One region of the Comamonas sp. SY3 genome, then DNA from elsewhere that is predicted to be linked to it. Evidence: predicted binding sites of a transcription regulator. Region 1 holds the regulator's gene; each other region holds the start of a gene.
The links. Region 1 encodes LexA, which represses DNA repair genes until DNA is damaged. Its sites were predicted from a motif close to ACTGTATNNNNATACAGT; they were not measured.
Positions count from the first base shown of each region.

Region 2: a site for LexA is predicted at 1,138-1,155, ahead of ACCQ08_RS21780 (LexA family protein). Genes of this name have one in related genera too.
Region 3: a site for LexA is predicted at 789-806, ahead of recA (recombinase RecA). Genes of this name have one in related genera too.

Region 1 covers NZ_JBGTYN010000009.1:164,526-166,792, forward strand. Annotated here, with positions in the region: gene ACCQ08_RS14005 (FMN-dependent NADH-azoreductase) at 1-144, shown strand, start outside; gene ACCQ08_RS14010 (hypothetical protein) at 396-938, opposite strand; gene lexA (transcriptional repressor LexA) at 1,074-1,790, opposite strand; gene ACCQ08_RS14020 (asparaginase) at 1,905-2,267, shown strand, end outside.
Region 2 covers NZ_JBGTYN010000024.1:20,086-22,352, reverse strand. Annotated here, with positions in the region: gene ACCQ08_RS21790 (DUF4113 domain-containing protein) at 1-111, opposite strand, end outside; gene ACCQ08_RS21785 (hypothetical protein) at 142-555, opposite strand; gene ACCQ08_RS21780 (LexA family protein) at 712-1,104, opposite strand; gene ACCQ08_RS21775 (DUF3800 domain-containing protein) at 1,344-2,267, shown strand, end outside.
Region 3 covers NZ_JBGTYN010000003.1:136,709-138,975, reverse strand. Annotated here, with positions in the region: gene ACCQ08_RS05535 (SdiA-regulated domain-containing protein) at 1-158, shown strand, start outside; gene ACCQ08_RS05530 (MarR family winged helix-turn-helix transcriptional regulator) at 178-666, opposite strand; gene recA (recombinase RecA) at 853-1,929, shown strand; gene recX (recombination regulator RecX) at 2,017-2,267, shown strand, end outside.

The DNA.
Region 1 (2,267 bases):
AATGTGCATTTTGTGTTGCTGCAAGGTCTGGTGTTGGGGCCCGATGCCGTCGCCACTGCAGTCGATGCTGCGAGGTACGCCTTGCGCGAGCAACTGGCGTCCTTCAAGCAGCAGGCGCTGGAGGTTGCTGCGGCCGCACGCTGAGCGAAAGATAGAAAAGAAGAAGCCGCTGGCAGTGCAGCGGCAGCCACGGCTTAGTGGCCATGAGCAACGGGCGGAAGGCAGAGCGCTGAAGGTGCCGGTTTGGCGCGTGCCCGGCATGGCGGTAACGCCCGGTACGTTCAGCGTCTGCGTCAACCCAGTGTAGCGATTCCGCTGCTGTCCACCTCTCGTGACAGCAGGCATGCAGCTGCCAGCAGGCTGGCTACAACGCACCGGCCCGGATTGGCACTGGCTTAGACCGCGTGCAGATGCTCCAGCCGCTCCAGGCGTTCAAGCTCGGCACAGATATCGGCCATGCTGCCCGACATGGCCCAGCGCATGCCCTTTTGGCGGTGCAGGCTGGCCGGTTGCGCCCAGTACATCTTGATGGGGGCATCGTTGGCGGCCTGGGCGCTGCAGCGCTGTACCGACAAGAACGGGCGGGTGTGAGACGGTGCACCGACGGAGAGGCGGCGGCGCGCTGCGGGTTTGCGCGGCAGGCGAATGCGGTCGATGGGGCGCTGTGCGGGTGTCTCTTCAGCAGGGCCGTCCACGCCAGGCGGAATGCTGGGGCCATCGAGCAGGCTCAGTTGCTGCACGGCACCACGCTGCGCAGCGGCGCTGGAGGCGGCGGCAAAGCAATGCACCTGGGCGGCAAGCTGGCCATCGTTGGCGGCGCCATGGCCTGGACGGCGGCGGCTGCTGCGCACGATGGCACGTTGGATGGACTGGAACCAGGGCAGGCCAGCGACGAGGGAAAAGGGCGCAAGCGCACGCAATGCATCTGCTACGAGCATGGGAGACTCCTTGGTGTACGGATGACAGCAGGATTGCGCAAGGCGAGCGCATTCCCCAGGGTTGTGGGCCGGGTGCCCACAACGCCCGCTACCTGGGGTTGCGCAGAAAGGGAGGGGCCGACAGGGCCGCTGGGCTTAGTTCAGCATCGTGTTGCGAATCAACCCGACGGCAATGCCTTCGATCTCAAAGGGCTCGCCCGGCTGCACGACGATGGGCAGATAATCCGGGTTTTCGGCCAGCAGCTCGATGCCATCCTTGGTGCGCTGCAGGCGCTTGACGGTGACGTCATCGCCCAGACGCGCGACGATGATCTGGCCATTGCGCGCCTCGCGGGTGGCTTTGACGGCCAGCAGATCGCCATCGATGATGCCGACATCGCGCATCGACATGCCGCGTACCTTCAGCAGGTAATCGGGCTGCTGCTGGAACAGGCCGCCTTCAACGGTATAGGTCTGGTCGACATGCTCTTGCGCGAGGATGGGCGAGCCCGCTGACACGCGGCCAATCAGCGGCAGGGCCAGCTGGGCGAGCTCTTGCACCACGCGGCCCAGGCCGGCGGTGGCGTTGGACACGCCTGCCAGCGGCGACGAAAAGCGCGTGCCGCGTGCCGCATTGATGGAGCGCACGGTATCACTTTGCAGGCGAATCCCCCGGGAGGTACCGCTGACCAGCTCGATCACACCCTTGCGTGCCAGCGCCTTGAGGTGGTCTTCTGCCGAATTGGCCGATTTGAAGCCCAGCTTGCTGGCGATTTCGGCGCGCGTTGGCGGGGCGCCGGTGCGCGAGATGGCCGTCTGGATCAGGTCCAGAATCTCTTGTTGGCGCGCGGTGAGTTTGGGATGGTCTCGCATAAGATCTCCGTGTGATCTGTGGTGCCGGGTGGCAGCCAAGCTGCCGTGCACTCCAACACCTGTATATCAATCCAGTACCTGTATTTTTAACCAGTTTTTTGCAGGAGGCAAGCTTTGCAGCCAAAAATTTTGATCATCGGCACCGGCGGCACCATTGCCGGCATGGCCGATGATGCCGAGAATCCCGGCCAGTACCGTGCGGCGCAGCTGTCGGTCGCGGCCCTGCTGGCGGGGGTGGGCGGTATCGAGACCGCCGCGGCGGGCCCGCTGGATGCAATGCAGATCGCGCAAATTGATAGCAAGGACATGAGCGATGAGGTCTGGCATGCGCTGCTCCAGGCTTGCGATGCAGCGATGCGCGACGAGGCGGTACGCGGTGTTGTTATCACCCACGGAACGGATACCTTGGAGGAAACCGCCTGGTTCCTGCATTGCGTTTTAGGGCGCCTGGCCAAGCCGGTGGTGCTGACCTGTGCG
Region 2 (2,267 bases), on a different contig from region 1:
CAAATTGATCTTGTCCAACGCACCATAGAGGGCGCTGCGATCCTTGGAGGCCTCGCCCAGGTCCAGCTCATTTTGCTGAATGGTGCCGTCGCTGATGTCGAGCAGGATCACTCCGGCCTTGATCAGCTCATATCCCTCTTCTTAAATACGGCGCAGGCCGTCGACCGCGCTGCGGACAATCAACGCAGTGTCAGCTGTCGGCTGCAGCAGCGGAACGACGATGGAGCGGCTGAAGCGTGGGCCTGGCCTGAAGGGGCTGGTATGTGCAAACACCTGTACCTGGCCAGCCAGGCCGCGCTGACGCCTTAGCTTCTCGGCCGCACGGCTGGCATACTCGCTCACCGCCTCGATCAAGGGGCCAAGGTCCTCCACCGGCTGGCCAAATGACCTGGTGCAGGCAATCATTTTCTTAGGGGGGGCATCCTCGAGGGCGATGCAACTTTCGCCGCGCAGCTCGCGCACGGTGCGCTCCAGGACCACCGACCAGCGTCGACGTATGGTGCCCAGGTCGGCCTGAGTGAGCTGCCAGACATTGGCTATGCTCGCCGCGTTCAAGTCGTTGCTAATTCACTTGCCGATCCCCCAAACGGCCCCAATTAGCGCAGCCGTCATTGTTCCTGAGCACCACCACGGGGCAGCGGTTGAGCGCTGGGCGAAACACCCTCTCGCAGCTCACATAGAAGTTGTTCCCATCGACCAGTGCATACATGTTTACACCTTGACGAAGCGCTTGATGCTGCAGGTGACAACGCCCCAGATCTCAAGCGTCTGCTCGTCGCCGATGCTGGTGTCAGGGAGGGTAGGGTTGGCTGCCTGCAGCTTGATCCGGCCACCGCGCTTGAAGAGATATTTGACGGTGAAGTCGTTGTCCAGCACCGCCACCACGATCGACTTGTGCTCAGGCTTCATGTAGCGGTCGACCACCAGAAGGTCGCCATCATCGATGCCCGCGTCCTTCATCGTTAGTCCGCCCGACTTGACCAGGAATGTGCAGGCGGGATGAGGTATCAGGAGCTTGGCAAGGTCGATTCGTTCCTGGCTCCAGTCATCTGCAGGGCTTGGGAAGCCGGCGCGCACAGTGCTTCCCGCCACTGGGAGGATCATGGGGCTCGCATCAAGATGTAGGGGCTGTAGAGTACTGTGTATGCATACAGTATAAATCTTTTCTCAGGATAGGTGCTAGTCAGGTAGGATGAGTTCGATCGTCAAAGGAAAAGAAGATGACGAAAGGAGATAATTTTTATCAGTTTCATAATGAATCCAAATGAGAGGAAAGATTTTTATTCAATATTTGTTATGTGGTTCTAATTAATGTTTTTCAATTATTAATGTGGGTGTAATTTATGTCTATAATTTACTGTGATGAAGCTGGCAACACGGGTGCAAATCTTCTAGATGAAGTTCAGCCTTCGTTTATATTGGCATCAAATGATTTTTCCAATGAAGAGGCGGCGGATTTGCTTCAGCATGTGCGTTCAGGGCAAACGGGCGAGTCAAAGTTTAGTAACTTAAGGCGTCGTCAAGAGGGTATAAATAAAGTAATTAAATTTCTCTCCGATCCTCGATTGAATGAGCACCGTGTTCAAATAAGTGTGTTTCATAAGCGATATATGGTGACGACAAAGATAGTTGATTTGATCGCTGAGAATATATTTTATGAAATGGGGTATGATCTTTATAAATTTGGACACAATCTGGCGCTCTCCAACTTCCTCTACTATGTATTGCCAACAATGTGTGGGGAGGAGAAAGTAAACAATTTCCTGAATTCGTTTGTTGAACTTATCAGAAAAGGTGCTGATGAGGGTAAAGATCCCTTTTATGAAGCAGCGAATTCTCTTGTTCACTCTTGCGCGAATGAGCAATTGAAAAAATTTCTGAGTGGTTTGCTAGATCCTCAATATTTCAATATGTGGTATGAGGATTATGATTGGTCAAATATTGATCCTGCAATCCCTGCACTCTTTCACCAAATTGTGAGGTGGGGTATGATGAAGAATGCCCGGTTTGATGTGGTGCATGATCAATCCAAACCTATTATGCTTTCTCAGCAAACTTTTGAGGAAATGATGGCAATGCAAGGAGAGGATTCACAAATCATCGGTCCTGATCGAAGAAAAATTCAGTTTCCTTTAAAAGCTCAGTCGCTGACACAAGGCGATTCAACGCGTTATCCACAGTTGCAAGTCGCAGATATTTGTGCTGGCTCGCTAAACCATTTTTACAAACTGCATTTTGCTAATCAAAAAGATGAATTATCGGAAGCC
Region 3 (2,267 bases), on a different contig from region 1:
CCGGAGACCTGCTCAGCGTGATGCCGCTGTGGGCCGATATGGCCGGGCTGGCCAACCGCATCCCGCAGCCCGAGGGGCTGGCCATGGACAATGGCGGCAATATCTACATCGTCTCCGAACCCAACCTGTTCTACAAGTTCGAGCGCAAGCGCGGCTGAATGCAGCACATGCAGCCGCTCAGCTGTCGGCCCCATACACTTCCAGCCCGAGTTTGACCACGGTAGCGACCTGTTCGCCCACTTCAGCGCGGAACTCCGCCTCGGCCTGGGTGACCGCCCGCTCGAATGCCTGCAGCCACAGCAGGCCCGTCTCGGTAAAGCGGACGATGCGGGCGCGTGCATCGCGGGGGTCGCGCTCACGGGTCACCAGGTTCCAGGCTTCGCACTGGTCCACCAGCTGGGCCATCGCCTGCTTGCTCATGCCTGCACGCTCGGCCAGGTCCACCAGACGGTCGCCTGCCAAGGACAGGTGCCGGGTGATATGGATATGGGCGGCGCTGACCTGGTCGCGCTCGGCCAGATGCGACAGCGCCAGCGGCACGGCGTCATCCCGCACCATCAAGTGCAGCACGCGGGCGTCGAAGCGGCGCATTGCATGGCCCAGCAGCCGGCCCATGTGGGTCAGGCGCCAGCTGTCATCAGGCAAATGGGGCAGAAGTGTCGGCATGATGGGCGCTCCCGAGGGTGTTGTGCGGCTTTTTCAGTATGCTGCATTTAGTCAAGCAAACTGACTAAAAAAATGCTTTTATAAAATATACCCATCCCCTAAACTACTGTTCAAGCATCCAGGCTGTATATGCAAACAGCAGGATCCCAGACCTAAGACATGACTATCAAACGCAAGGAGAAATCCATGAACGCCACCGCAACCAAGCCCGAAGCCAACAGCGAAAAAGCCAAGGCGCTGGCCGCCGCACTGGCCCAGATCGAAAAGCAGTTCGGCAAGGGCACCATCATGAAACTCGGCGAAGGCGAGGCCGTCTCGGACATCCAGGTGGTGTCCACCGGCTCGCTCGGCCTGGACATTGCGCTGGGCGTGGGCGGCCTGCCGCGCGGCCGCGTCATCGAGATCTACGGCCCTGAATCCTCGGGCAAGACCACCTTGACCCTGCAGGTGATTGCCGAGATGCAGAAACTGGGCGGCACCTGCGCCTTCATCGATGCAGAACACGCACTCGATACCGGCTATGCCCAAAAGCTGGGCGTGAACCTGGGCGATATCCTGATCAGCCAGCCCGACACCGGTGAGCAGGCGCTCGAGATCGTTGACAGCCTGGTGCGCTCCGGCGCGGTGGACCTGATTGTTGTCGACTCGGTGGCGGCCCTGACCCCGAAGGCCGAAATCGAAGGCGAAATGGGCGACCAGCTGCCCGGCTTGCAGGCCCGCCTGATGAGCCAGGCGCTGCGCAAGCTCACCGCCACGATCAAGAAGACCAACTGCATGGTCATCTTCATCAACCAGATCCGCATGAAGATCGGCGTGATGTTCGGCAGCCCAGAAACCACCACCGGCGGTAACGCGCTGAAGTTCTACGCCTCGGTGCGCCTCGATATCCGCCGTACCGGCACCATCAAGCGCGGCGACGAAGCCATCGGCAACGAAACCAAGGTCAAGGTGGTCAAGAACAAGGTATCGCCTCCGTTCAAGACGGCCGAGTTCGACATTCTGTTTGGCGAAGGCATCTCGCGCGAAGGCGAAATCCTGGACATGGGCGTCAATGCCCGCATCATCGAGAAAAGCGGTGCCTGGTATGCCTACAACGGCGAGAAGATCGGCCAGGGCCGTGACAACTCGCGCGAGTTCCTGCGTGAAAACGCCGACCTGGCGATCGAGATCGAGAACAAGGTGCGCGAGAGCCTGAACATCAGCCTGCGCCCCGCTGAAGACGGCGTGGTCGATGGCCCTGCGGCCAACGGCACCGAGGGCTGACCGCTTCTGAAGCGAGAACGCTGAGATAGCTGCTTGTGCACAGATGCTGTGCGCAAGCAGCTATTTGTTTTATAGCAATGAGGATGAATGTCTTTTAGCAAACTCTCCCTCAAAGGCCGTGCGCTGCGCTATCTGGCGCAGCGCGAGCATTCGCGCGCTGAACTGCAGGGCAAGCTTGCCTCCCATGTGGAAGAGGGCGAGGACCTGGCGGCCATCCTCGACGAGCTCGAAGCCAAGGGTTTCATCAGCGCCGAGCGTTTCGTCGACAGCGTGATCCACACCAAGGCCGCCCGCTATGGCGCCAGCCGGGTGTTGCAGGAGCTGCGCCACAAGGGCGT